DNA from 3 places in the Anaerobacillus sp. QJM3NY_17 genome. Region 1 is predicted to be linked to each of the others. Evidence: riboswitches for the same ligand, from Rfam matches in the RefSeq annotation. Region 1 holds a riboswitch; each other region holds the start of a gene.
The links. A riboswitch is a leader RNA that binds a small molecule or an ion and turns the genes downstream of it on or off. The one in region 1 is predicted to bind S-adenosylmethionine.
Positions count from the first base shown of each region.

Region 2: it holds a riboswitch for S-adenosylmethionine, as region 1 does, so the genes downstream of both, AC0VYV_RS11865 (homocysteine S-methyltransferase family protein) here and metK (methionine adenosyltransferase) in region 1, are expected to answer to the same signal.
Region 3: it holds a riboswitch for S-adenosylmethionine, as region 1 does, so the genes downstream of both, mmuP (S-methylmethionine permease) here and metK (methionine adenosyltransferase) in region 1, are expected to answer to the same signal.

Region 1 covers NZ_CM149685.1:3,153,552-3,164,392, forward strand. Annotated here, with positions in the region: gene AC0VYV_RS16505 (IS1182 family transposase) at 69-1,643, shown strand; gene metK (methionine adenosyltransferase) at 1,759-2,955, opposite strand; SAM riboswitch class I at 3,164-3,273, opposite strand; gene pckA (phosphoenolpyruvate carboxykinase (ATP)) at 3,627-5,210, shown strand; gene AC0VYV_RS16520 (ABC transporter substrate-binding protein) at 5,402-6,397, shown strand; gene AC0VYV_RS16525 (ABC transporter ATP-binding protein) at 6,409-7,185, shown strand; gene AC0VYV_RS16530 (ABC transporter permease) at 7,166-7,966, shown strand; gene AC0VYV_RS16535 (cation diffusion facilitator family transporter) at 8,142-9,017, shown strand; gene ytkD (RNA deprotection pyrophosphohydrolase) at 9,118-9,588, opposite strand; gene AC0VYV_RS16545 (hypothetical protein) at 9,702-10,229, opposite strand; gene AC0VYV_RS16550 (ABC transporter permease) at 10,441-10,841, shown strand, end outside.
Region 2 covers NZ_CM149685.1:2,245,376-2,256,216, reverse strand. Annotated here, with positions in the region: gene murB (UDP-N-acetylmuramate dehydrogenase) at 1-682, opposite strand, end outside; gene AC0VYV_RS11865 (homocysteine S-methyltransferase family protein) at 1,123-2,172, opposite strand; SAM riboswitch class I at 2,252-2,361, opposite strand; gene AC0VYV_RS11860 (DUF3895 domain-containing protein) at 2,454-3,443, opposite strand; gene AC0VYV_RS11855 (bifunctional 2',3'-cyclic-nucleotide 2'-phosphodiesterase/3'-nucleotidase) at 3,565-5,598, opposite strand; gene AC0VYV_RS11850 (hypothetical protein) at 5,863-6,300, shown strand; gene AC0VYV_RS11845 (S-Ena type endospore appendage) at 6,514-7,008, shown strand; gene AC0VYV_RS11840 (hypothetical protein) at 7,028-7,408, opposite strand; gene rlmN (dual-specificity RNA methyltransferase RlmN) at 7,545-8,612, opposite strand; gene AC0VYV_RS11830 (CPBP family intramembrane glutamic endopeptidase) at 8,833-9,435, opposite strand; gene AC0VYV_RS11825 (hypothetical protein) at 9,576-9,806, opposite strand; gene AC0VYV_RS11820 (L-lactate permease) at 9,977-10,841, shown strand, end outside.
Region 3 covers NZ_CM149685.1:4,271,400-4,282,240, reverse strand. Annotated here, with positions in the region: gene qoxA (cytochrome aa3 quinol oxidase subunit II) at 23-958, shown strand; gene qoxB (cytochrome aa3 quinol oxidase subunit I) at 976-2,919, shown strand; gene qoxC (cytochrome aa3 quinol oxidase subunit III) at 2,934-3,542, shown strand; gene qoxD (cytochrome aa3 quinol oxidase subunit IV) at 3,544-3,870, shown strand; gene AC0VYV_RS21875 (spore morphogenesis/germination protein YwcE) at 3,964-4,248, opposite strand; gene AC0VYV_RS21870 (hypothetical protein) at 4,429-5,010, shown strand; gene AC0VYV_RS21865 (GNAT family N-acetyltransferase) at 5,026-6,201, shown strand; gene AC0VYV_RS21860 (SGNH/GDSL hydrolase family protein) at 6,616-7,848, shown strand; SAM riboswitch class I at 7,934-8,036, shown strand; gene mmuP (S-methylmethionine permease) at 8,119-9,522, shown strand; gene mmuM (homocysteine S-methyltransferase) at 9,497-10,441, shown strand; gene AC0VYV_RS21845 (3-ketoacyl-ACP reductase) at 10,513-10,841, opposite strand, start outside.

The DNA.
Region 1 (10,841 bases):
AACAATAAAATAAGGACAACCTCTGATAAAATTATAGTTACCACACAATAACCATCGGAGGTGCCCTTATGTTTAAAGATTATAACATGAATCAAGTGATTTTGCCCTTAGATTTAGAAATGAAATTACAAGAAAATGATATCGCCTATGCCGTCCATGAGTTGGTCGAACAGATTCCGGATGAAGCTTTTTCTGCGTTCCTACGTGATACGGGATGCCCTGCTTATCACCCACGTATGATGATGAAAGTTATTTTATGTGCGTACACCCAATCGGCTTTTTCAGGAAGAAAGATTGAAGGTCTCCTCAAGGATAGTGTACGGATGATGTGGTTAGCGCAAGGGTATGAACCCAGCTATCGCACAATCAATCGGTTCCGTGTCCACCCAGAAGTCAAAGAACTTCTTCGTCAGGGCTTCGTACAGTTTCGTTGTCAGCTCGTTCAAAAAGACCTCATTGATGATGAAGCGATCTTTATTGATGGTACGAAGATTGAAGCGAATGCCAATAAGTTTACATTTGTGTGGCGCAAGGCTGTTGAAAGGTACAGCGAGAGTCTGATTGAAAAGTCGAATGCGATGTACGATGAGTTGATTGAAAAAGAAGTGATCCCCGAAATCGAACGGGAAAGTCCAGAACAACTTTCCATTAAAGAACTTTCTAAAATAGAAGAAAAGCTAGAAGAAAAAGTCGGAGAATACAATAAGAAGATTGAAACCAGTGCCGATGTAACCGAACGAAAAAAGCTTCGTTCAGAGCGAAAAGGACCGAAGCAGTTCCTTAAACAAATGAAGGATTTCGTATTGCGCAAAACAAAATACGAAAACGATATGGCTATCTTCAAAGAACGGAACAGTTATTCCAAAACCGATCATGATGCCACGTTCATGCGCATGAAAGATGACTATATGAAAAATGGGCAACTCAAAGCCGGTTACAATCTCCAGATTGCGACGGAGGGACAATATACGCTCGCTTATGATATCTTCCCGAATCCAACGGATACACGCACATTTCGTCCCTTTCTAGATCGTGTGGAGAATGATTTCTTTAAACTCCCACCTTACATCGTCGCGGATGCCGGTTATGGAAGCGAAGAAAACTACATCGATGTCCTGGAGAATCGCAAGCGAATCCCTCTCATCACGTACAATACCTATCGCAAAGAGAAAAAGAAGAGCTTTACGAAGGATACGTTTCGCGTATCCAACTGGGACTACAATGAAGAAGAAGATTTATTCACATGCCCAAATGGGAAACTGTTGCCGTTCCGTTACGTCTCTCATCGCACTGACCGGAGTGGCTTCAAACGAGAATTTAAAGTTTATGAATGCGAAGATTGTACCGGTTGTCCCTTACGTAAACAATGTACAAAGACCAAAGATGGCACGAATCGGAGAATCTATTACAATACCAAGTGGGAACAACAAAAGAATAAGGTTAAAGAGCTGCTTTCGGACGAAAAAACAGGTGAAATCTACGGTCAACGGAAAATCGATGTAGAGCCAGTTTTTGGATTTCTGAAGGCTATTTTGGGTTTCACTCGGATGTCCGTAAGGGGCAAAGAGAAGGTCAAAAATGAAATGGGCTTTGCGCTCATGGCGGTGAACTTGAGAAAGTACACCGCCATGAGTGCAGAGTGATCCAATAATCTTAGGAATAACCAAACAAAAAAGGTTCCGTTCATCAAAAACGCTGAACGGAACCTTTTTTCATTATTTCAAGCTAGTTATGTCCCAGCCTCTTCTTAGAAATTAATTAAATTCCGGCACCCTGTTTAAGGGATTCTGCACGATCTGTTTGTTCCCATGGAAGGTCAATATCAGTACGTCCAAAATGTCCATACGCAGCTGTTTGCTTATAAATGGGACGTCTAAGATCAAGCATCTTTATAATGCCTGCTGGACGAAGATCGAAGTTCTCTCTTACTAGCTCTACAAGACTTTCCTCAGACACTTTTCCTGTGCCAAATGTATCAATAGCAATTGATACTGGCTGAGCAACCCCAATAGCGTAAGCAAGTTGAACTTCACAACGATCTGTTAGACCCGCTGCCACAAGGTTCTTAGCAACATAACGAGCAACATATGCCGCAGAACGGTCTACTTTCGTAGCATCCTTACCTGAGAAAGCACCGCCACCGTGACGCGCATAACCGCCGTAAGTATCAACAATGATTTTTCTTCCTGTTAAACCTGCGTCACCCTGCGGTCCACCGATAACAAAGCGTCCTGTTGGGTTGATGAAGTATTTTGTTTCTTCATCAATTAATTCAGCAGGAACAACCGGCTTCACAACGTGTTCTTTGATGTTACGTTGAATTTGTTCAAGTGAAATTTCAGGATGATGCTGTGTAGAAACAACAATGGTATCAACGCGAACCGGCTTACCAGCTTCATCGTATTCCACTGTTACTTGTGTTTTACCATCAGGACGAAGATAAGGAAGAATTTCTTCTTTTCTTACTTCACTCAAACGACGCGCTAGTTTATGCGCAAGAGAAATCGGAAGCGGCATTAATTCCGCTGTTTCATTACAAGCGTAACCAAACATAAGCCCCTGGTCACCTGCACCAATTGCATCGATTTCATCATCTGACATCGTACCTTCACGTGCTTCAAGAGCAACGTTTACACCTGCAGCGATGTCTGCAGACTGTTCATCAATAGATGAAAGAACAGCACATGTTTCAGCATCAAATCCGTATTTCGCACGTGTATAGCCGATCGTTTGAATCGTCTCACGAACCACTTTCGGAATATCAACATAGTGTGATGTTGTAATTTCACCGGAAACTAGAACAAGACCAGTTGTTACTGTAGTTTCACAGGCAACGCGCGCATTTGGATCATGCGCAAGAATATCATCCAGAATGGCATCGGAAATCTGATCTGAAATTTTATCAGGATGCCCCTCTGTTACTGACTCAGAAGTAAACAAACGACGATTACTCACTCAAGTACCTCCTTAAGGATTGGATCCTATCTAATTATGTTGTAATGGATACGGTACTCATTTCCCTATTACCCTGTGCCGAAACGAGAGAACGAATTCAATTTCTTATCGTCTTACCTTTTTTTATAGCGTCATCAATCTCAACGACATTAAAAAAGCCCTTCCCTACAATCAGAGGGAAAAGGAGCTGATATCTCATGCCTTTCGCCTCTTATCTTCCAAGACTATCGTCTTGCAGGTTAGCACCTTAATCCTGTTGTATAGGAGTTGGTTGCTGAGCTTCATCGGGCCTGTCCCTCCGCCTGCTCGGGATAAGAGTATCCATTCTCGACATATAATAACGCACATGAAAGGATGTGTCAATGAAGAAAAGCGGAAGCCCCCGTTTAGCTTCGACAAGCGCTGGAGCCCTCCGAAAAGAACACGGGCTTTGTGTTCGAATTCAAGGGCGAAGCGACCGAACCACTACCCTAATCCTTTACCCATAAAATAATCACTTCCTATATAATGGCGACAGGATTTCAACCTAAAGAAATAGTCATTCACCCATTTTTCACTTTTTATGCAAAAAATACATAGATTAGTATAGAATAATTAAATGAATGTGTTATACTATTTTTGAGTTAAACAAGTCAATCAACGAAATCTTTAAAAAAGGATGGGTTTAACGTATGAAAACAGCTTCCTTCTCCTCACCGTTATTGGATGCGATATTAAATAAGAATAATCCACATGTGAATTTATCAGTGTCTGAACTGGTTGAACATTCACTATTTAAAAACGAAGGGCAACTATCAGCTACAGGAGCTCTTCGCGTAGAAACCGGAAAATATACAGGACGTTCTCCTGGGGACAAGTTCATTGTAAAGGAAGATTCCGTAAAGAACAAAGTGAACTGGGAAACAAACCAACCTATTTCCGAAAAAAGTTTTGAAAACCTTTACACAAAGGTGTTGAACTATCTCGGTGAGAAAAAGGGACTTTATGTGTTTAAAGGATTTGCTGGTGCTGACCAGTCATCAAGACTACCCATTCAGGTTATTAATGAATATGCCTGGCATAACCTTTTCGCCCACCAGCTGTTCATCCGCCCGAATGAATCAGAGTTAAAAGAACATGACGCTGAATTCACTGTCATTTCTGCACCTGGTTTTCAAGCTGATCCAGAAGTGGATGGCACAAATTCAGAAACATTTATTATTATCTCCTTTGAGAAACGAACCGTCTTAATTGGTGGAACAGAATATGCTGGAGAAATTAAAAAGTCTATTTTCACCGTTATGAACTACTTATTACCAGAGCGAAATATTCTTTCAATGCACTGCTCTGCTAACGTAGGTAAAGAGGGGGATGTTGCTCTATTTTTCGGTTTATCTGGAACTGGAAAGACAACGCTCTCAGCAGATGCTCATCGATCTCTTATCGGTGATGATGAACACGGATGGTCTATGAATGGTGTCTTTAATATTGAAGGTGGATGCTACGCTAAGTGCATCAACTTATCAAAAGAAAAAGAACCTGAAATCTGGGATGCAATTCGCTTTGGAACGGTTCTTGAGAACGTTATGATGGATAACGGCTCGCGTGAACCAGACTACGATAACACTAGTCTAACTGAAAATACTCGCGCTGCCTATCCGATTGACGCCATACCTAATATTGCAATTCCTAGCGTTGCCGGACATCCCAACACGATTATTTTCTTAACGGCAGATGCATTTGGCGTCCTTCCTCCAATTAGCAAACTGACCAAGGAACAAGCCATGTTTCATTTCCTATCAGGTTACACGAGCAAGTTAGCCGGAACAGAAAGAGGCGTCACTTCACCAGAAGCCACTTTCTCTACATGCTTTGGTGCACCGTTCTTGCCATTACCTGCCCATCGCTATGCAGAAATGCTCGGCGAGAAAATTATGGAGCATGATGTTCAAGTCTTCCTCGTAAATACCGGATGGTCTGGGGGCGGTTATGGTGTCGGAGAGCGCATGAAGCTTTCATATACTAGAGCGATGATCCAGGCGGCTTTAAATGGAGAACTTGATCGTATCGAAACAGTAACAGACCCTATTTTCGGATTGCATATTCCTTCTCATTGTCCAGGTGTTCCAGCAGAAGTATTGCAGCCAAAACAAACATGGGAAGATCAAGAGAAATATGATGAGAAAGCAAAAGATCTCGCTACTAAGTTTGTGAAGAACTTCGACAAATTCTCAAATGTAGCTGACGAAATCAAACAAGCAGGCCCAAATGTTTAGTCTCATTGCAAAAAGCACCTTAACGGGTGCTTTTTTTATTTGAAGACTCATTCACCTCAACTTCGCGCATCCTCCTCTTTCTATCTACCTCCATTAATTTACCTATTCAAAACACCAATTGTTTTAAAATACATAGGCTATAGTATCTAAAACATGAGCCTACCTCATGTGACAAATGTGGAGGATAGATAATGAAAAGAAACTGGTTTATAACGTTTTGTATATACACAAGTGTATTTCTTCTTATTCTTTCGGCGTGTGGTACAAATAGTGGAAACGATCAGGTAAGAGTAGCTGAGGTTACACGCTCGATTTTCTATGCACCACAATACGTGGCACTCTCAGAGGGTATTTTTGAGAAGCATGGCATTGATGTCGAATTAACGACTACTTGGGGCGGAGATAAAACAATGACCACTCTACTATCTAACGGAGCTGATGTCGCCCTTGTAGGATCAGAGACGTCCATTTATGTCTATGCACAAGGCACTGATGACCCTGTCATAAACTTTGCTCAACTTACACAAACAGACGGTACGTTCCTTGTATCAAGAGAAAAAGTCGATCATTTTGAATGGGAAGATTTGAAGGGAAGTACATTCCTTGGCCAACGTAAAGGTGGTATGCCACAAATGGCTGGTGAATACGTGCTGAAACAGAAAGGAATTGATCCACAAAACGATTTGGACCTCATTCAAAATATTGATTTCGCAAACATTTCAAGCGCATTCGCTTCTGGAACTGGCGATTACGTTCAGTTATTCGAGCCAACAGCAAGTGTCTTTGAAGAACAAGGGGTTGGACACATTGTAGCTTCATTTGGAAAAGAATCAGGGAAAATTCCATATACAGGATTTATGGCAAAAGAAAGTTATTTGAGTAAAAATGCTGATGTAGCAGAGCGTTTTACAAAAGCACTTTATGAGGCTCAACTGTGGGTAGATACTCATTCTTCTGCAGAAATTGCAAAGTCAATTGAACCCTTCTTTCAGGATACCGATCTTGAACTCATTACAACTGTAGTAGATCGTTACAAAAGCCAGCATTCATTCGCTACAAACCCATCACTGGATCAAGAAGAATGGGATAACTTACAAAATATTATGGATGAAGCAGGAGAGCTCCCAAAACGCGTTGATCATAGCAAATTAGTAGATAATAGCTATGCCGAAAAAGCGCAAAAATAGGAGGGAAAATAATGTCTTTCCTTCAACTCAACGCTATTTCACATGTGTATTTAACGAAAAACGCTGCCAAAGAAGCGATTTCCAACCTCTCTTTCGCTATTGAAGAAGGAGAATTCGTTTCCCTCCTTGGGCCTAGTGGATGCGGGAAATCTACTCTGTTGTCGATCATTTCAGGATTAGTAAAACCTACTGAAGGGAGCGTTTCTCTACAAAATAAAATTATAAAATCTCCCGGCGAACGAATGGGCTATATGCTTCAACAGGATTACTTGTTTCCTTGGAAAACAATTGAAGAAAATTGTTTTATAGGATTAAAGCTTCTAAACAAGTTGACAGCGGATAAAAAAGAACAAACATTGGAATTATTGGATAGCATGGGGTTAAGCGATGTCCGCTCGGCCTATCCTGATCAGCTTTCAGGTGGAATGCGTCAACGCGTAGCTCTCGTTCGCACACTTGCAACAGATCCTGATCTACTGTTATTAGATGAGCCTTTCTCTGCACTTGATTATCAAACAAAATTAAAACTCGAAGACCTTGTGTTTAAAACATTAAAAAAGCATCGAAAAACCGCCTTGCTGGTGACTCATGATATTGGAGAAGCGATTGCGATGTCAGACCGCATCATCCTTTTAACGCCTCGTCCCGGGAAAATCGCGAGAACTTTTCAAGTCCCAGCTTCCCTTAAAGAATTACTTCCTTTTGAAGCTAGGAATGATTCTGCTTTCCCTGAGAATTTCCAGCTGATTTGGAAGGAGCTTGATTCTCTTGAACCATCTCCAACTTAAACATAAGCATCAACATTATCTAAGAGAGTTGAAAAGGGAAAGAAATGAAATATTGGGTTTTCAAGTGTGTATTCTCTTTGCATTTCTCACTTTATGGGAATTAGCAGGACGGTTCACATGGATCGATCCGTTATTATTTAGCTACCCCTCTAAAATTGCTTCTCTCTTTATAACAAAAGTAACAGATGGTTCATTACTGTTACACACTGGTGTAACGTTACTTGAAACAATTGCTGGATTTCTTCTTGGAACAGTACTTGGAACCGTGTTCGCGGCAATTCTATGGTGGTCACGCAAAGCTTCTAGAATCTCAGATCCGTATCTTGTTGTATTGAATTCCATGCCTAAAGTAGCTCTTGGTCCGATCATCATAGTTGCGCTTGGTCCAGGTTACATCTCCATTATTACGATGGGTGCTTCTATTTCCGTTATTATTACTACTCTTGTGATCTACCACGCATTTCATACTGTTGAACCAAACTTCATCAAAGTTATTCGCTCATTTGGTGGTAATAAGCGCCAGATCTTCTTTGAAGTAATCCTGCCATCTTCCTTTCCAGCGATTATCTCTACCTTGAAAGTAAATGTGGGTTTATCGTGGGTCGGCGTTATTGTTGGGGAATTTCTCGTTTCAAAACAAGGTCTTGGTTATATGATTATTTATGGCTTCCAAGTATTTAATTTCACATTGGTTTTACTGAGCTTATTTATGATTGCGATTCTCTCATCAATCATGTATTTAGGGGTCGAATGGTTAGAACGGAAATTAATTAAACACTAGCTCCTCTTAAGAGGGGCTTATTTTGTTGTGACTGGGCAAACTAGTTAGCCACCACTCACAAATATGATGGGTTCCTACACGTCTTACCACTTGCAAAATGATTGCTATAGACCCACCCAAATACCATCTGCTAGCATATAGAAGAACATATTCTTATATAAGACAGGTGAAAACAATGAGCGCACTAAGAGGTGTATGGCTTAGCATAACAGCTTACTTACTACTTTCAATGATCAAATTAGGCGCAGGGTATCTCTTTGGTTCAGAAGCCCTCTTAGCAGACGGATGGAATAACGCATCAGATATCGTGGCATCCATTGCTGTTTTAATTGGCATGAAAATCTCTCTTAAGCCACCAGACTTGAACCATCCATATGGCCATTCTCGAGCAGAAACCGTTTCTTCTCTATTCGCCTCATTTGTTATGTTTGCGATTGGAATACAAGTCCTCTTCCATACAGCTACTGTCTTACTCAGTGGTAAAGTCTCCTCTCCTCCACTTAGCTCTGCCTGGGTTGCCTTTTTTGGAATGATCGTTATGGGAGGCGTTTATCTTTTTAACTACCGCCTCGCTAAAAAAACGAATAGCCTCGGACTAATGGCTGCAGCTAAAGACAATTTATCAGATGCTCTCGTTAGTCTAGGTGCTTTTATTGGAATTATTGGTGCTCACTTTAACATGCATTGGCTAGATCCTCTTACAGGCTTTATTGTAGGTCTTATCATATGCAAAACGGCTTATGATATCTTTAAAGATTCATCACTCATGTTAACGGATGGATTTGATAAAGAGAAATTGAATGATATAGAGGCGACGATCCAAAACATTGAAGGGGTAGAAACATTAGTGGATATTAAAGCACGGATGGCCGGAAATGATATTATTGTCGATGCCGTTGTAGAGGTAGCACCTCATTTAAATATTAAAGAAGGGCATACGATTACGGACAAAATAGAAGCCCAGTTAGAGAAGGATCATGACGTTCGAAATGCCACCATTCATGTTGAACCTGGCAGGGAAATTACTGAAAGAGGCTCTGCCAATGAATAGTGCATTCTCCATCTGTTATTTGTTTGAAGAAAATGACTTATTGGATTTTGTATAATTACGAGCAAAAAAGTCCAGTACAATGAACTGGACTTTTTTCTCATTACAAATAATTAAGATGTTTTAGACTATAAGTAAGTACTTGATCCTTCATCATAAAGCTATAACGCTCATTTAAGTGAATATCTTTCGGAAGTGTTGTTAGCTTCACCGGTCCCTTTGTTTCCATATAATCTTCTTTGTCTACGAGACGATCAATATCAGCATAATAGACATTCTTAATAATTGTCCCGCCTTTTCCTTCAACACGATACTGACCTACATATTGAAGATGCTTAACAACTCCACCTGTTTCTTCATATACCTCACGCACCGCGGCTTCTTCGGCATTCTCTCCTACTTCCACTTTCCCACCTGGAAATTCAATGCCTCTTCGAGAGTGCTCGGTTAACAGCCACTGTTTTTCGAGGCGACAAATAACCCAAACATGTTTTGGTGCGGGAGAGTAAGGATGATCCTCGAAAGAAAATGTTACCTGATTATGATAGTAATCTGTAAACATAAATTCGCTCATTTGATAACCTCGTCCTTTAGTTTCTTACTTTATTGTAAAAGAGTAGCCTGTGCTTGTCCAATCTACCTGTACAAAAAATAAAACGCACGGACCAAAAGTTCCGTGCGTTTGAATTATTTAATCTCAAAATCATTAATGATCCAATGGTTGTTTTCATAAAGAAAATGGATGTTTATTGTGTAAGAGCCATAAAGGTCAGACTCATTCGATTGTGTCAGTTCATATTCATATTCATTAAGTTTCTCCAGTTCATATGACTCATCAGTATTCACCCACGGGAATAGCTCTGTTGGTACTAAGTAAAGATCACCTTCACGCTCTGCAAAATAAACATCCGCAATTTCAGAAGCGAGTTCTTTTGAGGTTATCTTTTGTAAGTCCTGCTCAACCTCTGCTATTGTTTGAAACTGTTTAACTTTACCCTCTTCATCTGTATCCTGAATAATATGATTGATAAGTTCGTTAGATAAATTCTCAACTTCTGGTTTTTCAACTGAATCCGTCTTTGCTTCTGCTTTATTCTCAAGAGTAGAAACCACGATTTCTGAATGATCAGCAGCAACTTTTGATAGTTCTCCGCCACAACCCGAAGTGAAAGTTAGTGCACCTACAAACATTAATAAACCTATGTATTTTTTCATGTCACTCATCCTTTAAGTATAGTAGAATTTCTTTATATTGATTTCATACCTCATCCTATTAGGTGTCAAACAAACTAGAGATATATTAAGTCTTTTTTACCATAGCAATGAAAGGATTTTTGCTATTTTCTTTTGGATACACTACTTATACGAAAAGACATAGCAGAATGTTTCGATTTTTCTTAATTTATTTCGGGAGAGGGGTGATTTATTGGGAGAATTATGGAAGATTCGATTTAATAATTATCTGCGGCATCGACTTAAGTATTTGTCTTACATCATGCAAGGCGGATTTTTGATCGCTTTATTGCTAAGCGGAGCAATAGGAATTGTTTATTATCAACGTTTAATCGATGTTATACCTGAGCCATTTCCACTCCTATTTGCGATCGCCCTCATCATGAGCGTAGTACTAAGTATTCTTGAAGGAAAGTTCTTTCTCTTTCAAGCGGATCGCGTCTTTTTAATCGCATGTGAAGATCGTATGAGGCAATACATTAAATATACTTTCTTCTATTCTTTGATTCGTTCACTGCCGATAATTTTAATCGTTAGTTTAGTAAGTGCTCCTGCCCTCATTCATTTAGAAATTCCTTTGGAATTACTAACATG
Region 2 (10,841 bases), 910 kb from region 1:
ACACACTGCCACATGAAGGGTATTCTAGCGGTTGCTTTGTTTCACGTTTTTCCGTTAAGTCATCCATGATTGCTTTAATATCCTCATACTCTCCAACTTTAAGCTTGAAAGTAGCTTCAAGGACAAGAAGACCATTTTCTTCTACATTACTATGACGGTAAGATAAATCAAGTTCATCAGCTGTCAATTTAACGAGCTTTCCTTCCTTTGTTACAGCAAGAACGCTTTCGAGACAATCCGCGATTTCTCCACCGTATGCTCCTGCGTTCATATAAACAGCTCCGCCGACAGATCCTGGGATTCCGCATGCGAATTCGAGCCCACTTAGTTTGCTGTCACGAGCAAATTCAGAAGCATCAATAATACGTGCACCAGCTTGAGCAATAACTTTTTCTTCTTCTTTTTGAATGGCTTTTAGTGACGAAAGATTCAGGACAATTCCTCTAATGCCTCCATCTTGAATAATAACATTAGAGCCTTTTCCTAAAATGGTTAATGGATAGTTAGATTGATAGGCGTACTCAACTGCTGCTCGTGCGTCCTCTAGCGTGTTAGGAAACACAAGGACATCCGCACATCCACCCATTCTTGTATACGTATGTGCATTTAATGGCTCATTTATCTTCAGTTCCGCACTGGGTAAAATGGAGCGGAGTTCATTTAATACATTTTGATTATTCATAGGCTACCTCGCTTATAAAACAGTTCGTTTTCATTGTGGTTTGAGTTCAATAATGTTTCATGGACATATTCAAACACATTTAAAATAATAACACAACTACTTGATAAATATGATGTTTTTCATAAAAGAAGCCTTTAATTCGAAAAGAATGTTACTTGGAAAGCAACTTATATAGCGGAAAAATCAATCTCAGACTTCGTGATTGGAAAAATGCTGTTATCCTATCAAATGCATAAATCATTGTATTCGTTACTCTTCTACAGATACTGTTACTAATCATCGCCAACGTTATCAAAAATAATCAGCTTATAGAAAAAATGTAGTAGATATAATATCCTATGTAAAAATGTATTTTAATACTGTAGTACAGGTGTACAGATAGGGTTTTTGGTAAAAAAACAACAACCGGAGAAATTAAGTTCTCCGGTTGTTGTTATGAATTAAGCTTTTGTTCGATAAGCCGTATTGTTATCTTTCAATGTCTCATCAGTTCCAAATAAAAAGTGCTTTTCCATATTTGGAGAATATACCGAGTTTACAGTTGTTCTGCCAACTGTTTCAGCCACCTCTCGCAGCATACTTGGAGAAGCCCCGCAACAGAGTCCGAAGTAATTGACGCCAACCTGCTTTGCTTTCTTAGCCCATTCCGCTAGTTCATAGCGATTGCAATAAAGCGGGTCTAAAGAGGTTGGAAAGGTCGTCTCTGTTGGCAATGTACACGCACAGCCACCGTCTGGTAAGTTAAAGAATGTTGGGTGTTCTTCTGTTGTACGATAAGGGATTGGAAGAGCACCAACATAGCCGTTAACAGACTGTCTAATTTTTTCAATGTAAGGCTGCATTGTGGCAGGTCCTCTAAAACAATTCATGCCAACAACTAGTGCACCTTGCTCTTCTAATAAACGGCAAGCTTCCTCAACGGTATAGCCGTCCCTTAAAATGTTCTCACTCATAAGTCCGAGTGTAATTACAGCTTGAAGATCCTGCTTTTGAATCTCTTCTAGCGCTATTTTTGCTTCTTCATAGAAGTAGAAGGTTTCGCCGTTGATGAAATCTACGCCTTCTTCTTTGCTCCATTTCACCATTTCAGCAAAAATTGACCGAATTTGTTCCTTACTTTCCTCATCTTCAGGATCAAATAAGTTTGTATTTGAAATGTTTCCAGCAACTAGCGCTTCTTCTTCAGGGTGTTCCTTCGCGACTTCTTTAGCCAGGCGGATGGCTTGTCTATTGAGCGGTTCTAACAAATCTTCTTTTCCAATAATCCTCATTTTCTCTCGATGACCATTATACGTAAAAGCAAGTACGACATCTGAACCTGCAAGCATATAATCACGATACGTTTGTTTTAGCGCTTCAGGGTTGTCTAGGGCAACTTCGGGTACGAATGATCCTGCTTGTAAATAACCACGACGCTCTAGTTCAAATAGATAACCTTCCCCGCAAATAACTGGACCATCTTGCAATCGTTCTTCAAGTGTTCTTTTCATGTGTAACAGCTCCTTTTCTGGATAAAATAAAAAACCCTCTTCTTAAACAATAAGAAGAGGGTTTGCTAACATAATCCTCCTCTTATCTTCCAGGTGATATCACCTGTAGGATTTGGCACCAGCTTCAACTGTAGTTGAAAGGTTGCCGGGCATCATAGGGCCTATTCCCTCCGCCGCTCTTGATAAGAGTGTTGATTTAATTTTTGAACATGTGTGAAATTATAGACCGGTTAACTGGAAATGTCAATCACTTATCTGATAATTACGAAATGTTAGGATAATCACTTGCTTTTCAATCGATAGATGCGATCTTCACGCCCTATCGGCTCGACTGACATTGATCCAGATGCAACAAATGAATCGAGGTAGGTACAAACAGCATAATAAATTTTTGGTTTCTTTGTGGAGTATCTCTTGTCTTGTACCTTTCCTTCCTTAATCAAAAGCTCACAAATCATCAGAGCACTTTCCATACCTTGCTGAATATAAGAGTCTACCTCTTCCTGTGTTGTAAATGAAAGGTCCCCTACAAAATAGGTTTCCTTAGGTTTCTCGCTTGTCTTTTCTTGTAAAGGTTCTTGAACATCTTCCGCGAACAAATCAAAAGCGCCTTGTAATTCCTCTTCTGGTTTCGGTTCTTCCTGGTTGCTTTTCGGGTTGACTACTTGTTCTACAGTGTTGCTTCCTCTTTGAAGAGCTTCTTTTTCTTCACGATAAGATCTGATTAAACTGTTTAGCCTTTTTTCTTGTAGATCTAGTAATGGAAGATTTAATGAAAGTGGCTGTTCAATGTCTAGTGGAAGGTTCAATCCTTCAGGAATGTCGTATGTAGGATAGCCGTTCTGTCTTTTCAACAGTAGCTCATCCAACTCATAATCTATTTCCATAAATCCCTTCACAACTTCTCTCACAATGGAAGCGGGTAATCCGGTATGCTCTTCGAAATGATTTATCCCGAAACGCCGTGTTTCTCCTGTTTTTGCATGTCGAACAACATACTGATACCGTAAAGAGCGACCGCACTCACATTTTAAATCATCTGAAACGAAGCCCGCATCGATGTAATCTTCTAGTATCCAATCATCAAGCAGCATCCTGATTTCTTCATCCGTTGCCCCACTTGGAATCATCCGCCCTTTACTTCTAGCAATTACATTCGCAAAAGCCGTTTTTTTACCGCGTTTAAGAAAATTCATTACATACGTTTGTTGCTCAATTGTCAGATCTGAAAAAAGCTCATCTCTTTGGGTGCTTGTCAGGCTTTGTGTCATATAAATCCCTTTCTGTACGATAGTAATGCCATTATATCAGTAAATATTCCAATATTGTTTGCATCGGATAAATTCTTAAAATAAGAAACGCCAATTCTGATGAATTGGCGTGAATTCGTTCTTAACGATGGCGGCCGTGCTCGCTCTTATGATTATGATGATGCTTTTCTTTTTTCTGTTTCGTTAAGTCGAGTGTATATTTAGCGAAACCATTTTCTGTTTCATCAACAAAATGAATCGTTTTAATGCTTTCCGCATAGGTTTTGGCTTGTAACGAGGATTCAAAAGTGACGTTCAGTTTCTTCTTATTAACTGTGTGAAATGACCAGTTCTGATCAGCTGTTGGATTAATTGTTTTGTTTTCAAGAATATAGTCAATTAAAATTTGTCTATTTTCATCAGGGGAATCAATAACAATATTAGAACCATCTAAGTGCGGAAAGTGCCCTCCGCCTGTCGCTCTGTAATTATTTGTAGCAACGATAAAGGACATGTCTTTCGTTACCTTTTCTCCGTTGTATTTTAGCGATTTAATTCGATTAGCATCAGCATTTACTACACTCCCACTCATATCATATTTCGCAGATTCTGTAACATCGATTTGATAGGTAACGCCATCAATAACATCGTAGTTATAAGAAGGAAAATCAGGATTAATTAAAGGCTGTTCCTGTTTATCTTTTTTGTTGATTACATTAAATTGGCCTGCTGACATTTCAAGCCAATCCTTCAGTTCGTCACCATTTAACAGAACCGCTTTCAGTGTATTGGGATAAACGTAAAGATCAGCTGTGTTTTTAATCGCGATGTCCCCAGCAGGAATATCTGTATAGTAGGACGAACCTCCTCGACCACCCGCTTTAAATGGAGCCCCAGCGGATAGGACTGGAATACCTTCATATTCGGTACCTTGAATATTGTTTTCTACATACCATTTTTGTGCATTGGTTACAATCTGGATGGACGGATCATCATTAACGAGCGCAAAGTAACTGTTAATGGGAGCTGTTGTTTCACCGACAGCTGTTCGCACATAATCAATTGTCGCTTCATGATCCTCTTTCACTGCATTGACGATATCAATGTCTGCTTCAACAAGTGGTGTTTTCGTTACTTTATCATAGATTGGACGAGCTTCAGATTTGGAATCCTTCACTGACCATTCCCCGTTATCTTCCGTTAAAGATAGGTCGATTACCCCTAGGTGATCTCCCCAGTAACCTGGCTCGACGGAAGCGACTCCATTAATGGTTCCTTTTGTATTATCCACTCCATCAACTCCTTGAAAGGTGTTATCTCCAGGGAATACTTTGTGGGCATGTCCAAATAAAATGGCATCGATGCCTTCCACTTCGCTTAAGTAGTAAACGGCATTCTCGTCATTTCCCTGTGGTGCTGCCTTCTCAAAGCCAGAATGAGGTATGGCGACAATAATATCGGCCCCTTTTGCCTTCATTTCTGGCACGTATTTATTAGCTGTTGCAACAATATCCTTTACGATCACATTCCCTTCAAGATTAGCCTTATCCCACTGCATCACCTGTGGTGGAACGAATCCGATCACGCCTACTTTCAGTTGATGTTCCGTTCCTGAGTCATCTTTCACGGATTTATCAAGAATTTGATAAGGAGTGAAATAGTTTTGATCATTTGATGGATCATCATCGTGGTCATCTACATACACGTTCGCATTTATGTATGGGAAGTTTGCGCCGGCTAGGCTTGTCTGAAGGAAATCGAGACCAAAATTAAATTCGTGATTTCCAATGTTCCCTGCATCATAATTCAGAAGGTTCATGGCTTTGTATACAGGGTGAGTTTCCCCTTTCTTTAGAGGGTTGATTTTTGCAACGTAGTCACCAAGCGGATTTCCCTGTAGTAAATCGCCGTTATCGAATAATAAACTGTTCTCAACTTCACCACGAGCTTTGTTAATTAATGTGGCTGTTTTGGCGAGTCCAAACTCATTCGTAAGCTGATCCTTATAATAATCATAATTTACGATATTCGTATGAATATCAGTCGTTTCCATGAGGCGTAGGTGAACATTCGCATTTGAGGCTTCTGCTTGAGCTGGAGTTTGAACAATAGGTACGGCAATTAAACCGATTGATAGCGCAGCAATAAGTGTTTTACGAAACTTGTTGTTATTCATATGTATTCCCCCTTAAGTATTGAAGCATTTTACCCAATATTAGTTTACCTACAATTGTTAATAAATGTTTGGAATTCAAATAAAAAGTTTGAAAATAGTAGAAAATGCTTCAGGAGACACGGGTGAATGGACCTAATTAAACATTTTTTCAAGTTTAATCAACTTAATTCGTAAAACTTGGACATCCGTTTATACATGTACATATCCTGGGACATACATTGAGGATGTAAAGAAAAAATAAAAATCTTCAGGAGGAAATACTTTATGTGTAATTCAAGTTCATCTTCATCATTTTGCTGTCCTGCCCCTTGTTCCACTCCGAACTTCTTTGGTAACAACCCAACGTTAATGGCTATTAAAAGATGTCTTCCAATTCGTACTATATGTCAAGATGAGGCAGCACCAGTTCCAGTTGATCTGTTAGTTGCTCCAATAGGCACTCCAGCACCTTCACTAGCTAGTGGATTTTTATCAATTATAAACACTAGTTCAGTAGCAAATGATTGCGTTATGACTCTTATTGTAACGGACGATACTGGCGCTGCAACGGAGTATACGATTGATGCACAATCTTCTTTAGTATTAGAACTAACGAACGTAACGTTGATTCAAATTCAGTGTACTTCAGCTGCACCTCCAACTCCAGATGTTTTTTGTACAGCTACTGTTGAAATGGATCTTCAATATACTGCAGGACTATAATATATTGCACTCAATGAAGTCTCACGATGGAGAGTGCTTTTTTATTTCGTTAATTTCGTTTAAAAATGAACAACGTAAGCTAAATTGGCTATTTCAATAAAAAGGAATAATGATTTCTGTCATACTTATTTTTAGATGGACTTGGACGCTTATCTATACAAAACAAATGTCCATGCATTTACTATATAAAAGGAAGTTTAAGGATGTGCTCTTATGTCAAGAAGTAAATCGTTGTTTAAAGAAGATCACCCCTTATGTGAAAAGCGTCGCCCCCATCAATCAAAGGGAGAGCTGGTGGAAGAAAATATCTGTGGTGTCTTTCGAATTGATCCACTTCTCAACCCTTATGCCCCAATATGGGAGGCGGTTGGAGATATAGGACCAGTATCAGGAACTCTATCAATTTATTACGATGGTGGGGTTTGTGAGGAAGTCGAGGTATTAATAGATCACTGTCATGAACCCGCATTTTATGTGCCAGAGGGGAATACGAGAACGAGAACATATCAACAACTGTGTCAAGTAACGATTGTTGCAAGAGATCGTCGAAAAGAAACCGGTTCTATTCACCACTCCCATGGACATAAGAAGCACTCCGTCTGTACGGGACGCTATTGTCTAACTATTTATTACCATGTAAATGGATATAAAAAGAAGTCACATAAGAAACAAGACTGTGTGAACAAAGAGTGTCATGGAGGGTGCTGATCTATTCTATCAGCCCTTTCTATTTTCTTTCAGGCATAAACGATAAAGATCCTCTCGCCCCCACGACAATCCTTTTTGAAATGATTTGACCGTTCTCTTCTTCAAAAATGAGATACAATTTATCATCATCAATTTCTGCATTGAGATAGGTAGCAGATGGATAGAGCTCTTTTAAGCTTTCCTCATGATAAACCTTCACAAGATCACCATTTTGATCATAAACGTCCAATCTTGATAATTGATCGTTCGTCATGATGACGTGAAGATAATTGTAACCAGATCTTACGCTTGCTTCCTCACCACTTAATTCAAAAGATGGATTTGAGCGGTTATAATCGGAAGAAATACCTGAAGTAATCCATAAAAAGAGAAAACAAAGGACAATAATAAATCCTTTCATAATTCATCTCCCATATATAAACATCTATTTTCTAAAAATAAACGTTTTTGTTTACAGTGTATGCTTCCCCCGTTTGAGAGTGTGTCACCTACTATACATAAAAAAGACGCACCGTTAAAGGTGCGTCTTAATTGAATTATTTACCTGCATTTTCAAGTTTCTTTACTTGTTTACTGCGAAGCTGACCGCATGCAGCATCGATATCTGTTCCGTTCTCATGACGGATCACACAGTTAATACCGTTTTTCTTAAGCGTATCATAGAACGCAAGAATCGATTCTTTTTCACTACGCTGATAAGAGTGGTCATCAACTGGATTGTATGGAATCAAGTTTACGTAAGAAAGATGACGTTTGTCAGCGAGAAGATTCGCAAGTTGTTTCGCTTCTTCTACGTGATCATTGACGTCTCTCAACATAATATACTCAAACGTAATTCTGCGGTTGGTTTTCTCAAGATAGTAATCAATCGCAGGCATTAATTTTCCAAGTGGATAAGCCTTATTGATTTTCATAATCTTCGTACGCAGCTCATCATTAGGAGCATGTAGAGAAATCGCAAGGTTCACCTGAAGATCTTCATTGGCAAAGTCGTAAATTTGCTTCGCAAGACCACTTGTTGAAACCGTAATGTGGCGCGCGCCAATACAAAGTCCTTTTTGAGAATTAACGATGTGAAGGAAGTCCATCATATTATCATAGTTATCGAAAGGTTCACCGATTCCCATAATAACAATATGGCTTACGCGTTCTTCTTTCGCCTTTTCATCAAGTGCGTGTTGCACGTTCATGATTTGCTCAACAATCTCACCGCTTGTAAGGTCACGGCTCTTCTTAAGAAGTCCACTTGCACAGAAAGAACAACCGATATTACACCCTACTTGTGTCGTTACACAGACAGATTGACCGTAATGGAAACGCATGAGTACCGTTTCAATAACGTTCCCGTCTTGTAATTTGAACAAGAACTTGATCGTACCGTCAGAAGATTCTTGCTTGATTTCTTGCGTTAATGTCTGGATCGCAAAGTTTTCTTCCAAAAGTTTGATACAGTCTTTGTTTACGTTATTCATTTGAGAAAATTCTTTAACACGCTTTTTATAGAGCCAATCCCATACTTGGGAGGCACGGAATTTTTTGTGACCACGTTCTAGCAACCATTCAGTTAGCTGATCAAACGTTAATCCGTATATAGATTCTTTCATTTATAACCCTCTTTTCAATTCTTAGCCATTCAGTCTAATATTACTAGAAGTATAACCAAGTCGCAACCGCTTAGTCCAGAATAGTGAAGTGCATTATTTAAAATAGCGTATGTTTTCAAGAAGCTTCGCTCGTTTACCTATTAGACTGTAACATATAGTGACTACGTTTATAAAACAAAGAAAGACTTCTCCCTTCTGGAAAAGTCTTTAATCGTGTTACTTACAGTAATGGAATAATAACTAAAATGAGTAAATCAAAGAGGATATGTGATAATAATGGCACCCAGAAGTTCTTTGTTTTTTCATAAAGCCATCCCCAGGCCATCCCACCTCCGATTGCAGCTAGTACTAATAAATATGCATCGGAATAAAGATGAGCCGTCGCATATAAAATGGTCGCTATAAGGATGGTGTCTCCCTCTTTGTACTTCTTTAACTGTTGCTGAATATATCCTCGCCAGTAGATTTCTTCTCCAGGAATGACGATCAGAACAAGACTAATGAAATGCCAGGCTTTTACGGGTTGGACCACATCATAAAACCGCTCCATCTCTTCGAATAAAGAGGGATAAACCCACTTGATTCCCTCTATCCCTACATAGGAAAGTATATATAGAAATAAGGCACTAATGACGATATAAAGCCAATGTTTGAACGTGATTTTTTTGAACTTAAGTGCGCCTGTTTTAACACTTAAGAAAATTAAGATGGCTAGTGTTACTGTAAAAACAGGCCAAAATGTTCCTGGGAACCGAACAAAGCTTAAAAAAAGCAGAATATGAGCTAATATAAGTGTGCTAAGGATTATGATTTTCTGATTCATATTTTCATCACCCTATCTTGTTGCCTCTTTTTAACATCCTACCCTGAATGTATCGAACGCATGTTAAATTGAACAGTTTGAATATGTAATGATGTGCTAAAAGGAAAAAGCTAACGAAATATGCTTCGTTAGCTTTTAGGCTATTTGCTTTGCGATTTGCACTTTTCTTGAATGACAGCAAGAGCACTTTCTTTGTCAGGCTGATCACTCTGATGCCAGCGGATTTTTCTTCCGAATTCATCTGCCTTTGCATAAGCATAGATTTTGCCTTCGTATTCCGCCACGCTAATTTCCCAGTAATACGTCACCTCTGCTCCAGTAGGCTGAGTGACTTCAACTGGATAGAAAAAATAATCTACCTTTTTTAGCATATTAGCAGCTCCTTCATTATTGCTTCACAGTTATTTTACCAGATTTTTTATTGTTAGGTTTAATGGTTTACTAGAAGAGTGACTTTTATCACATATGGGGAACTGTATTTCGTATATGCTTATATGTGAAAGATGTCACATATAAGCATATACAAGAAAAGGTGATGAAAATGAATGGACTTCAACTTTTTACAGCATTGACTCCTATTTTAGCGGTGTTTATCTTACTTGTTCTTTTGCGTTTACCTGCAACGAAAGCTATGCCGGGAAGTTTACTCCTCACCGCATTAATGGCCTATACGATATGGAAAATACCAAAGATACAAATGACAGCAGCATTCATTGAAGGATTAATCATAGCTTTGTCGATTATTTGGATTGTATTCGGAGCGATTTTATTATTAAACACGCTACGAAATAGCGGAGCGATTGACGCGATTCGCACGGGTTTTATGGGAATATCCATGGATCGAAGGGTACAGCTAATTATTATCGCCTGGTTATTTGGGGCATTTATTGAAGGAGCAGCGGGATTTGGAACACCAGCAGCCATTGGAGCACCACTCCTTGTAGCATTAGGCTTTCCTCCTCTTGCCGCAGTTGCGATGGCCCTTATTGCTGACAGCAGCCCAGTTTCTTTTGGCGCCGTTGGAACACCAATTATCGTCGGTGTAGATCAAGGACTCCGACAGGGTTCAGCTGTCGCGGATCAAGTAACAGCTTCCATTGGACAGCAATCGATGCCTGAATATTTGCAGGCAGTCACTCAAAGTGCTGTTATGATTGATCTTTTCGTAGGTACTTTTATCCCGCTTATTTTAGTCATGATGTTAACACGTTTTTTTGGTGAAAACCATTCTTGGAAGGAAGGTCTTTCTTTATGGAAGTTCGCTATATTTGCCGGACTCAGCTTCACACTGCCGGCATTTATCGTAGCAACGCTTTTAGGACCTGAATTTCCTTCCATCATTGGTGGTCTTGTTGGACTCACAATTGTCGTTCCGGCAGCCAAAAGAGGCTTCCTTCTACCTGATG
Region 3 (10,841 bases), 1.1 Mb from region 1:
AGGTGGCCTGGCGGTGAAGCGAATGAAATCATTTTTTGCGCTCAGTATGTTTCTTGCAGTGATGGTATTGAGTGGCTGTAGTAACTTAACCGTTCTTGATCCAAAAGGACCTGTAGCAGAACAACAAGCGAATTTAATTCTTTTCTCTATTGGCTTTATGCTGTTTATTGTTTTGGTCGTGTTCGTGCTATTTACACTCATCCTTGTTAAATATCGTGAGCGTAAGAGTGGTCCTGAATACGAACCTCCACATATCGAGGGGAATGTGTTCCTTGAAATTGTTTGGACTGTAATTCCGGTAATTATTCTTATTGTCCTTGCAGTGCCGACTGTACAAACGATTTTTGCACTAGAAGAGGCACCGGAAGCGACGTCTCATAAAGATCCAATCGTGATTCATGCGACATCAGTCGATTGGAAATGGGTGTTTAGCTATCCAGAAGAAAATATTGAAACGGTGAACTATCTTCATATCCCTGAAGATCACCCAATTCTATTTAAATTAGCATCGGCAGATTCAATGGGATCATTTTGGATTCCGTCACTTGGTGGGCAGGAATACACAATGTCTGGCATGATGACAGAACTTTATTTGCAAGCTGATGAAATTGGTGAGTATCGCGGACGTAATGCCAACTTCACTGGTGAAGGATTTACTGAGCAGGTATTTACTGTAACAGCTGAATCTCAAGAAGATTACGATGAGTGGGTAGAAGAGGCGCAAGACGCACCTGAACTTACTCAAGAGAAATACAATGAGTTGATGCTTAAAGGTCATACAGAAGAGCAGACATTCTCAGAAACTCACCTTCAGTGGGTTGATCATGGAATGGACGCTGAATACGCAACAAAGGTCCGTAATGGCGAATCAACTGATGAAGATGAGTCCTCAGAAATGGATCATTCAGAAATGAACCATGAAGACTCTGAAAAAGATTCCGAGGAACACTCGCATTAAGAGAGGAGGAAGACACCATGAAATTGGATGAATTTTTTGTCACCGGGGATCCGCTGATCTATGGGGCGGATGTATCAATTGCACTAACATTGATTGGCGCAATCTTCGCCTTAACGTATTTCAAAAAGTGGAAATGGTTATGGACGGAATGGCTAACCACTGTTGACCATAAAAAACTCGGTATCATGTATATCATCGCAGCAGTTCTTATGCTTTTCCGCGGTGGTGTAGATGCCATGCTCATGAGGGCGCAATTAACGGTTCCAGATTCAAGCTTTTTGGATGCGAACCACTATAATGAAATATTTACAACGCACGGAACAATCATGATTATTTTCATGGCTATGCCGTTCTTAATTGGTTTAATAAACGTTGTTGTACCATTACAAATTGGTGCACGAGACGTTGCTTATCCGTTTTTAAACGCAGTAAGTTTCTGGACTTTCTTCATGGGGGCTATGCTCTTTAACATTTCATTTGTTATTGGTGGATCTCCATCTGCTGGTTGGACAAGTTATGTTCCATTAGCTGGTCTTGAACTAAGCCCAGGAGTAGGGCAGAACTATTACTTACTCGGCTTACAAATTGCAGGTATCGGTACATTATTAACGGGTATTAACTTCCTCGTTACGATTTTGAAAATGAGAGTACCATCTATGAAGCTTATGCAAATGCCTATGTTTACATGGTCTTCATTAATTACGATGGTTATCATCATCTTTGCATTCCCGGTTCTTACCGTGGCACTTGCACTTATGACGTTTGATCGTCTGTTTGGAAGTCACTTCTTTACAATGATGGATGGCGGTATGCCAATGCTTTGGGCAAACCTCTTCTGGATTTGGGGCCACCCTGAAGTGTACATTGTTATTCTTCCGGCGTTTGGTATGTTCTCAGAAATTATTAGTACATTTGCACGTAAGACACTTTTCGGTTATAAAGCAATGGTTTATTCCATGGTCGTTATTGCCGGACTAAGCTTCCTAGTATGGGTTCACCACTTCTTTACGATGGGAGCAGGTGGAGCAGTTAACTCATTCTTCTCCATCACTACGATGTTAATCGCCGTTCCGACAGGTGTGAAGATCTTTAACTGGCTATTCACTCTGTACAAAGGGCGAATACGATTTACGACAGCGATGCTTTGGTCGCTTGCCTTTATCCCGAACTTCGTTATCGGTGGGGTAACAGGTGTTATGCTAGCGATGGCAGCCGCTGACTATCAGTACCACAATACGTACTTCCTAGTTGCTCACTTCCACTACGTGCTCATCTCGGGTACTGTGTATGCTTGTTTCGCAGGTCTATACTTCTGGTATCCAAAAATGTTCAATCACCGTTTGAACGAGCGTCTTGGTAAATGGAGTTTCTGGATTTTCGTTGCAGGATTTAACTTATGTTTCTTCCCGATGTATTTCCTAGGTCTTGCAGGAATGCCTCGTCGTATTTACACTTATGGAATTGGAGACGGATGGATGAGCTTGAACGTACTTGCTACGTTCGGTGGTATGCTAATGGGAATCGGATTCTTGATTCTTGTTTATAACATCTACTATAGCTTCCGTTACTCTCCACGTGAAACAACTGGTGACCCTTGGGATGCTAGAACACTTGAATGGTCAACACCAGCTCCAGTACCGCATTATAACTTCGCTCATCTTCCTGAAGCGAAAGGACATGATGCATTCTGGATTATGAAAGAAGAGAAGAAACAAGGGAAAACACCTGAGAAGAAACCTTATAAACCAATTCATATGCCTAGTTACTCTGGCGTGCCGATTGTGATGAGTGTATTCTTCTTTATTGCAGGATTTGGTATGGTATTCTCTTGGACTTGGATGTCTATTCTTGGGCTAATTGGTGTCCTTGCAACAATGGTGATCCGTTCATTTGATTATGATAAAGGTTTCTACGTTAGCGTAGAAGAAATAGAAGAAGATGAGAAAAAAACTACTTTATAAAGGAGGCGTGAAGCATGGAATCAGTCGAATATTCTCCTAACACGCCTTTAGAATATCAGTCGGAAACTGGCCGACTGAATATTCTAGGCTTCTGGATTTTCCTCGGTGCCGAAATCGCTTTGTTCTCAACGCTGTTTGCCACTTATCTAGTATTAGTTGGTCGTACAGCTGGCGGTCCAGGACCAGAAGAGCTTTTTGAAATTAGTGGTGTGTTAATTGAAACATTTTTGCTACTAACAAGTAGTTTCACATGTGGACTTGCTATTCACTATATGAGAAATCATTCTCTTAAAGGATTGTTTCTCTGGTTAGGTATTACACTCGCATTAGGTTTAGGATTCCTAGGGTTTGAAATTTATGAATTTGTTCATTACATTCATGAAGGTGCTGCACTAACAACTAGTGCCTATTGGTCTGGCTTCTTTGTATTAGTCGGAACGCACGGTGCCCACGTAACAATGGGTATTGCATGGATTTCACTTATTTTGATTCAATTGAAGCAACGCGGATTAACACCTGACACAACAAGGAAGGTCTTTATTTCAAGTTTATACTGGCACTTCCTTGACGTTGTGTGGATCTTTATCTTCACAGCAGTCTACTTGTATGGGATGGTGATGTAAGATGGCCTCAAACAACGAGCAGACAAATAGTCATAGCCACTTCCCATGGAGCCACTTAGTTGGTTTCGGTCTATCGATCGTTTTAACACTACTTGCTTTATGGGTCGGATTCGCTTCAGACTTTAGTTTTAGAACGATTATGATTATTGTTGTCATCCTGGCATTGATTCAGGCAGCGATTCAGCTCTTAATGTTTATGCATATTACTGAGAGTGATAGTAGCCGAATTCAGGTCGGAACGATTCTTTACGCAGTTTTCATTGCGGTTGCAGTCGTTGCCGGTACAATCTGGGTTATGTCATTCGGCATGCACAATATGAATATGTGATTCAAAAAAAGCTGTTCACCTCTTGAGGTGAACAGCTTTTTTTGAATTGAAATTTTGTAGAGATTTATGAATCTCCACAGTACTGTTGAAAATTTAGTCTTCTATTTGTGACATTTTCTTTGCAAGTGAACGTTCCTTAAGGAATGGGCGAGCAAAGATGAGATAAGCCGCTAAATGAGCGAAAAGAACATTAATCGCGAAAAGAGTAATAAAGAGTGTATGTGCTACTGGAGTCATACCGCCACCAATGTAGAAAATAAGTAGCGCCCAGATTGCCACAATAAACGGTGTGTGTAAGAAAGCAAGCTTCTTATAATCCTGCCACAGAAACAACGGTGTAGCCGTGATAACGAAAAGATAGACCATATAGACATCCATAGTTAACAACTCCTTTTTATGATACCGCTTACAAACTAAGCTTATGTCGAAATAAAGAATAATTTGTGAATGTTTTGTTACAATTAGTATACCACAATTGTTCGAAAATTCTACACATATTTGAGATTTTTTCAGGATAACTTTATGATTTAGAAAGATAAAGAGGAAAGAAGGTGCATGATGAAGAGATTCATCTTACTTATCATATGGCTTGGGTTTATACTGTATTCAGTTTTTCTAGCGCCAGAAGGAAATGGTCCTTATCTTTCTGAATTATTAACGATGAATCAACCCGATCCCAGTTTACTTGCCATGTTTTCACTACTCGGAGTATTTCCTGCTGTTTTTGCTGTATTGCTGTTACGGAGCGACCGTGGTTCAATACCAGCATGGCCATTTGTACTTGGTTCATTTGTAGCTGGGGCATTTAGCTTAATGCTATATTTTATTTTAAATAAGAAGAAGGATGCCCCGAATCGAACGCCAGATAAGTTGAGGATATTACTTCAATCTCGTGGTCTTTCCCTTGTCCTTATTATGATAGCTCTTGGTTTAATGATTTACGGACTAGTTGCTGGAGATGCTTCTATTTATCAAAAAGCTTTTCTAGAATCGAATTTTGTTCATGTGATGACGATCGATTTTCTAGTTTTAACAGGACTCTCTATTCTGGCTTTACGTGAACGCGACCATGTGTCAGGAATACATGGTGTTCTACCGATTATTGGTCCACTCATGATTGTAATAAAAGGAAAACATTAAAATAGGAGGCTTAACATGCGAAGATTAGAAAAAAGCGAAGTAATTGATGCCGTACGACTTTCAGAATATGCTTTTCAATATAAAGTTCCTGATAAAGATTTAGAAGAAAAAATTAGGGGCTATAGTCAACATGAAATATGGGGAGATTTTGAAGGCGACGAGCTTGCCGCTAAGCTTCATTTAATTGATTTTGAAACATGGATTGCTGGGAAAAAGTTCGCTATGGGCGGTATTGCGTCGGTTGCAACATACCCTGAGCATAGAAGAGGTGGGAGAGTAGCACGTTTACTACAAAACGCCCTATTGGAAATGAAGAATAGAGGACAAACAATCTCTTTTCTCCATCCTTTCCAAATTTCCTTTTACCGTAAGTTTGGTTTTGAAGTTCTGAATGACTGGAAAAAGTTAAATTTTAAGAAGGAAGATTTCAAACTGTTACCACGTGTAAATGGTAAAGTTCGACGAATTGCACTAGAACACGTTTACGAAACGCTTAATCCAGTATATGAAGAATTTGCTAATCGATTTAATGGCATGCTTGTTCGAACGGAAAGCTGGTGGCGGGAACGGGTATATTCAGAAGGATTTCAGTTTGCGGGATATCGAAACGAAGAAGGCAGATTAACAGGATATGTGTACTATCAAGTAAAAGATCGTTCGATTGAGATAGAGGAATTGGTTTATTTGGATGGTGAGGCGAGACGAGGGCTTTGGAATTATATCTGTCAGCATGATTCCATGATTGATGATGGAACACTTCTGACGAATGTAGCCGATCAACTTCCTTTCTTGCTAAATAATCCTAAAGTGAAAACAATAGTTGAAGCCTATTTCATGGCACGAATCGTAGACGTAGAGAACTTTCTAAAACAGTATCCATTCAAGTTAGATAAGAATGAATCATTCTTTCTACATATTACAGATGAACATGCACAATGGAATAATGGGAGCTATCATATTAGCGCGGAGGGAGTTAATGTGTACAAGGGAGATAAAGAAAATGCCGCTTGTACGCATCCACCTAAACGTGGACTACGATGTAATATTAATACGTTGACAGCCCTTCTAACTGGCTATCAGATGCCGGAATTGCTTTATGAAGCAGGTTTACTGCAAGGACCAGAGAAGGAAGTAGCCATTCTGCAAAAAACAATACCGAATAGAGAAACGAATTTTATGGATTTCTTCTAATAAGTCCACCTTGGCCTGCTGCTTTCTCAATTGTTGAGGTAAATGAATTAATAATCGCTTTTGTTTAATTGAACCGTTTTTCATTAAAAAATCCCCTCTTTCAAATAATGAAAGAGGGGATTTTTTTGTTGATCTTCCTATGGACCGGATTTTTAAATTTATAATGTGCGAATCTTATCATCTTCTTTCCGTTTTAACTGTTCGTAATCTATATATCAGTTTGTTTGCATGTTTTTTACGTTAAAGCTCAAGCGGCTTCATTCTATAGGAATAAGGGTATGCTTCTTAATTAAGAATAGGAAACAAAGAGTGGTCGACCAACTGAGATTATTGGAAATATGCGAAGGCTTTTTTAACGGAAGCGCTTTGGAAGTCACAAGTTCAATAGAAAACAACATGAGAGGCGAGAAAACAATGACGCGAATAGGAATTGGCTTTATCATCATTGCACTCATTGGATCAATCAGTTTGGTAAGTGCTAAAGGATGGCCTTCATCAAATAATGGTGCATCAGAAGAGAGTGAATGGATCGGATCTTGGACAGCAAGCATGCAGGCGCCTGCTCAGGATGGAAACTCGCATGAAGGTTTTAAGGATCAAACAATCCGCTTAATACTTCGTCCCCATATGGATGGAGATCAAATGCGTATTCGACTGTCTAATGAATTTGGTTCATTACCTTTATCTATGAAAGAAGTAAGGGTTGCTGTCTCAAAAGAAGGTGCGAGCGTAGACGGCGAGACAGATCAAGTTATCACGTTTAACGGAGAGAAATCCGTTACAATTCCTCCAGGTGAAAAGCAGTATAGCGATTCGATTGAATTCCCTGTTGGTGCGGATCAGAATCTTGCTGTCAGTTTATCAGTAGATGGTGAGACTGGACCTACAACATGGCATCAGCGTTCAAACCAAACGGTGTACATGTCGGAGGAAGGGAATCATGCTGGGGATGCGGAAGGTACATCATACACTTCAAAAGAAGAAGCCTGGTTCTGGCTAGATCGATTAGAGGTGGTTTCAAATAATTCAGTAGATGGTGCACTCGTCATAATGGGGAGTTCAATAGCGAATGGCAATTATTCAACTATGAATGCGAATAACAGATGGCCAGACTATCTTGCCAATCGAATGAATGAAGAAGAAGCTCAAGTGAACATGTCTGTCTTGAATGCAGGGGTATCTGCGAATCATTTAATTAATAGCGAAGAAGGAAAAGGCGAGAACGCATTAGCTAGATTAGATCGAGATGTTTTAAGCCAGGAAGGGATAAAAGCGGTTCTATTGCACGAAGGTATAAATGATTTAAGACACTATCCTGAATATGATTCAGAGAAAATCATTGATCGAATGAAAGCAATTATTAAAGCAACTCATGAAAAGGGTCTTGATATTTATGGAGGGACGTTAACACCATATAAAGATTCCGATATGTATACAGAAGAAGGGGAGAAAACACGTCAGGAAGTTAACGAATGGATCCGGACAAGCGGAGCCTTCGATGATGTAATTGATTTTGATAAAGCATTGAGAGATCCTAACGATCCTGCGAAATATCTCTCGAAGTACGATTCTGGAGATCATTTGCACCCAAATGATGAAGGGTACGAGAAGATGGCAGATACGGTTGATTTATCGATGCTTGAATGAATTAGGACTTTTTATCTAAGTTAACATAAATAGTTAACGCCATTGACAATAACTTGAATAATTGATATTTTTATTAAAATATATTTTCTTATCCAGAGAGGTGGAGGGACTGGCCCTTTGAAACCTCAGCAACAGGTCCATCGGATACTGTGCTAACTCCAGCGGGTGATAAACCTGATAGATGAGAGCCCTCGGTTTTATTTTGTCAGCAACGCACTCATTTTGGGTGCGTTTTTTTGTTTTCTGGATGGAAAAGTAAGGAGAAATAAGATGGAAAGCAAGCATGGTTTTCAAAGGGAAATGAAGTCAAGACATGTGGTGATGCTCTCACTAGGAGGGGTCATAGGTACAGGGTTGTTTCTAAGCTCTGGTTATACGATCCAGCAAGCTGGTCCTATTGGAACGATACTCTCTTACTTGGTTGGAGCATTGGTGGTTTACCTTGTAATGCTATGTTTGGGAGAGCTTTCGGTACATATGCCTGAAACAGGTGCTTTTCATAGCTATGCCGCTAAATATATTGGAGGAGGAACCGGTTATACGGTTGCGTGGTTGTATTGGCTAACCTGGACAGTAGCGCTAGGGTCTGAGTTTACAGCGGCTGGAATGTTAATGCAGCGATGGTTTCCGTTCATCAGCGTATGGGTATGGAGCGCGTTGTTTGCAGGGGTGATCTTTGTTGTTAACGTCTTAACAGTTAAATTTTTTGCAGAAACGGAATTTTGGTTTGCTTTAGTAAAAGTGTTGGCGATCGTGCTGTTTATTATCATAGGTGCAGCGTCCATCGTAGGGTTTATTCCAATGGACTCTGGAACAAACGCTTCATTATTCTCGAACTTTACAGATGAAGGAATTTTTCCAAATGGGGCATTCGCCATTTTAATGACGATGCTGGCAGTGAATTTTGCTTTTTCTGGTACAGAACTTATTGGTATTGCAGCGGGAGAAACATCAGATCCTGAACAAACCATCCCAAGGGCTATTCGCACAACATTAATTCGGTTAATTCTATTCTTTGTCGGTTCAATTTTTATCTTATCAGCTCTTCTACCCGCTTCGGAAGCAGGAGTGTTAGAAAGTCCATTTGTAGCTGTGCTCGAACGAATTGGTGTTCCATTTGCAGCTGATATTATGAATTTTGTTATCCTAACGGCCATTCTATCGGCTGCAAACTCAGGGTTATATGCTTCATCAAGAATGCTCTGGTCACTTTCGAACAAGCAAACGATATCGCCTGTTTTTGCTAAGCTCAACAAAAATGGTGTCCCTCTTAACGCTGTGATTTTTAGTATGGTGGGTGGAGCACTTGCGTTATTTTCAAGCATTATTGCACCAGATACTGTTTATGTTGTTCTAGTCTCTATTTCTGGACTTGCCGTTGTTGTCGTATGGATGAGTATTAGCGCCTCACAGTTTCTTTTTAGAAAGAGGTACTTAAAAGAAGGAAATTCATTGAAAGAGCTCGGTTATCGCACACCTTTTTATCCTGTTGTTCCAGCTCTAGCTTTCTTACTATGTCTTGCTTCACTGTTAGGCATTGCTTTTGATCCTACCCAGCGAGTAGCGCTTTATTGTGGAATACCGTTCATTGCGCTGTGCTATGGAAGTTATTATTTAACAAAACGAGTAAAGAAAAGGGGGATAATTGATGCTACAAAAACACAATCCTATTAATGCTATTTTAGAAGATTTTAATATTGTGATATTGGACGGGGCTCTTGCGACAGAGCTTGAAAAATATGGGTGCGACTTAAATGATCCGCTATGGTCTGCTCGCGTCTTGCTTGAAAATCCAGAGCTCATCTATCAGGTTCATTTAGATTATTTTCGAGCAGGGGCTGACTGTGGGATAACATCAAGTTATCAGGCTACGATCGAGGGGCTGAAATCTCGAGGTCTGAATGAAGAGGAAGCAGTAGAACTAATTAAGAAAACCGTCCTTCTTGCCCGTAAAGCACGCGACGATTTCTGGGAACGAGAGGCTCATTTGAATCGTCCCAAACCTTTTATTGCCGCTTCCGTAGGCCCATATGGCGCATACCTGGCTGATGGATCTGAGTATCGAGGCGATTATCACGTTAGCGATGAGATGCTTATCGCATTTCATCGACCAAGAATAGAAGCATTGATCAGTGCAGGAGCTGATATAGTAGCTTTTGAAACAATTCCATCTTTTCAAGAAGCGAAAGTTTTAGGATCATTGATACAAGAGTTTCCTGATACTCATGCCTGGCTGTCATTCACCATTCAAAATGAAGAAAAAATTAGCGATGGTACTGCTTTAAAAGAATGTTCCAGATATTTTGAGGAGAACGAACAAATAGCTGCGATTGGTATCAACTGTGCTTCTCCATCGTTTGTGACAAGAGTGGTAAAGGAGATAGCTGGTCAAACGGATAAGCCAATTATTGTCTATCCAAACTCTGGAGAAGTCTATGAATCGAATTCAAAAACGTGGCAGGGGAATGAAACGTGTGATGAGATCGTAGATGGATCAAAAGAATGGTTTCAAGCAGGAGCGCGGTTAATTGGAGGATGCTGTCGTACAAGTCCGGAAGAGATCGAACGACTTTATGGAAAGTGGAGAGGTTGAACTTTTTTTCATAATGAAATAAAAGTCGGTCAGAGTGGCTTAATGACCGACTTTTACTTAATAAATTTAGCTTAAAACGGATTCGTCGCCCACTGCAATGACTGCTTGATGAAAATGCGAGGGTGCAATTTCAACTGGCCAACCATATATTCAGCGAGATCTTCAGGTTGCATATACTTTTCCTTATCCTGTTCGTCGAGCTTGTCGCCGAAGACGAGTTCAGTAGCAACAAGGCTTGGATTTAGTGTGAAGACGCGAATATTATTTCGGCGAACTTCTTGCATGAGGGCTTCGGTCATGCCCTGGATGGCAAACTTAGAAGCACTATAAGATGTTGAGCCAGCTGTTCCTTTTAGGCCGCTACTTGACGAGATTGTGATAATATCACCGCTATCATTAT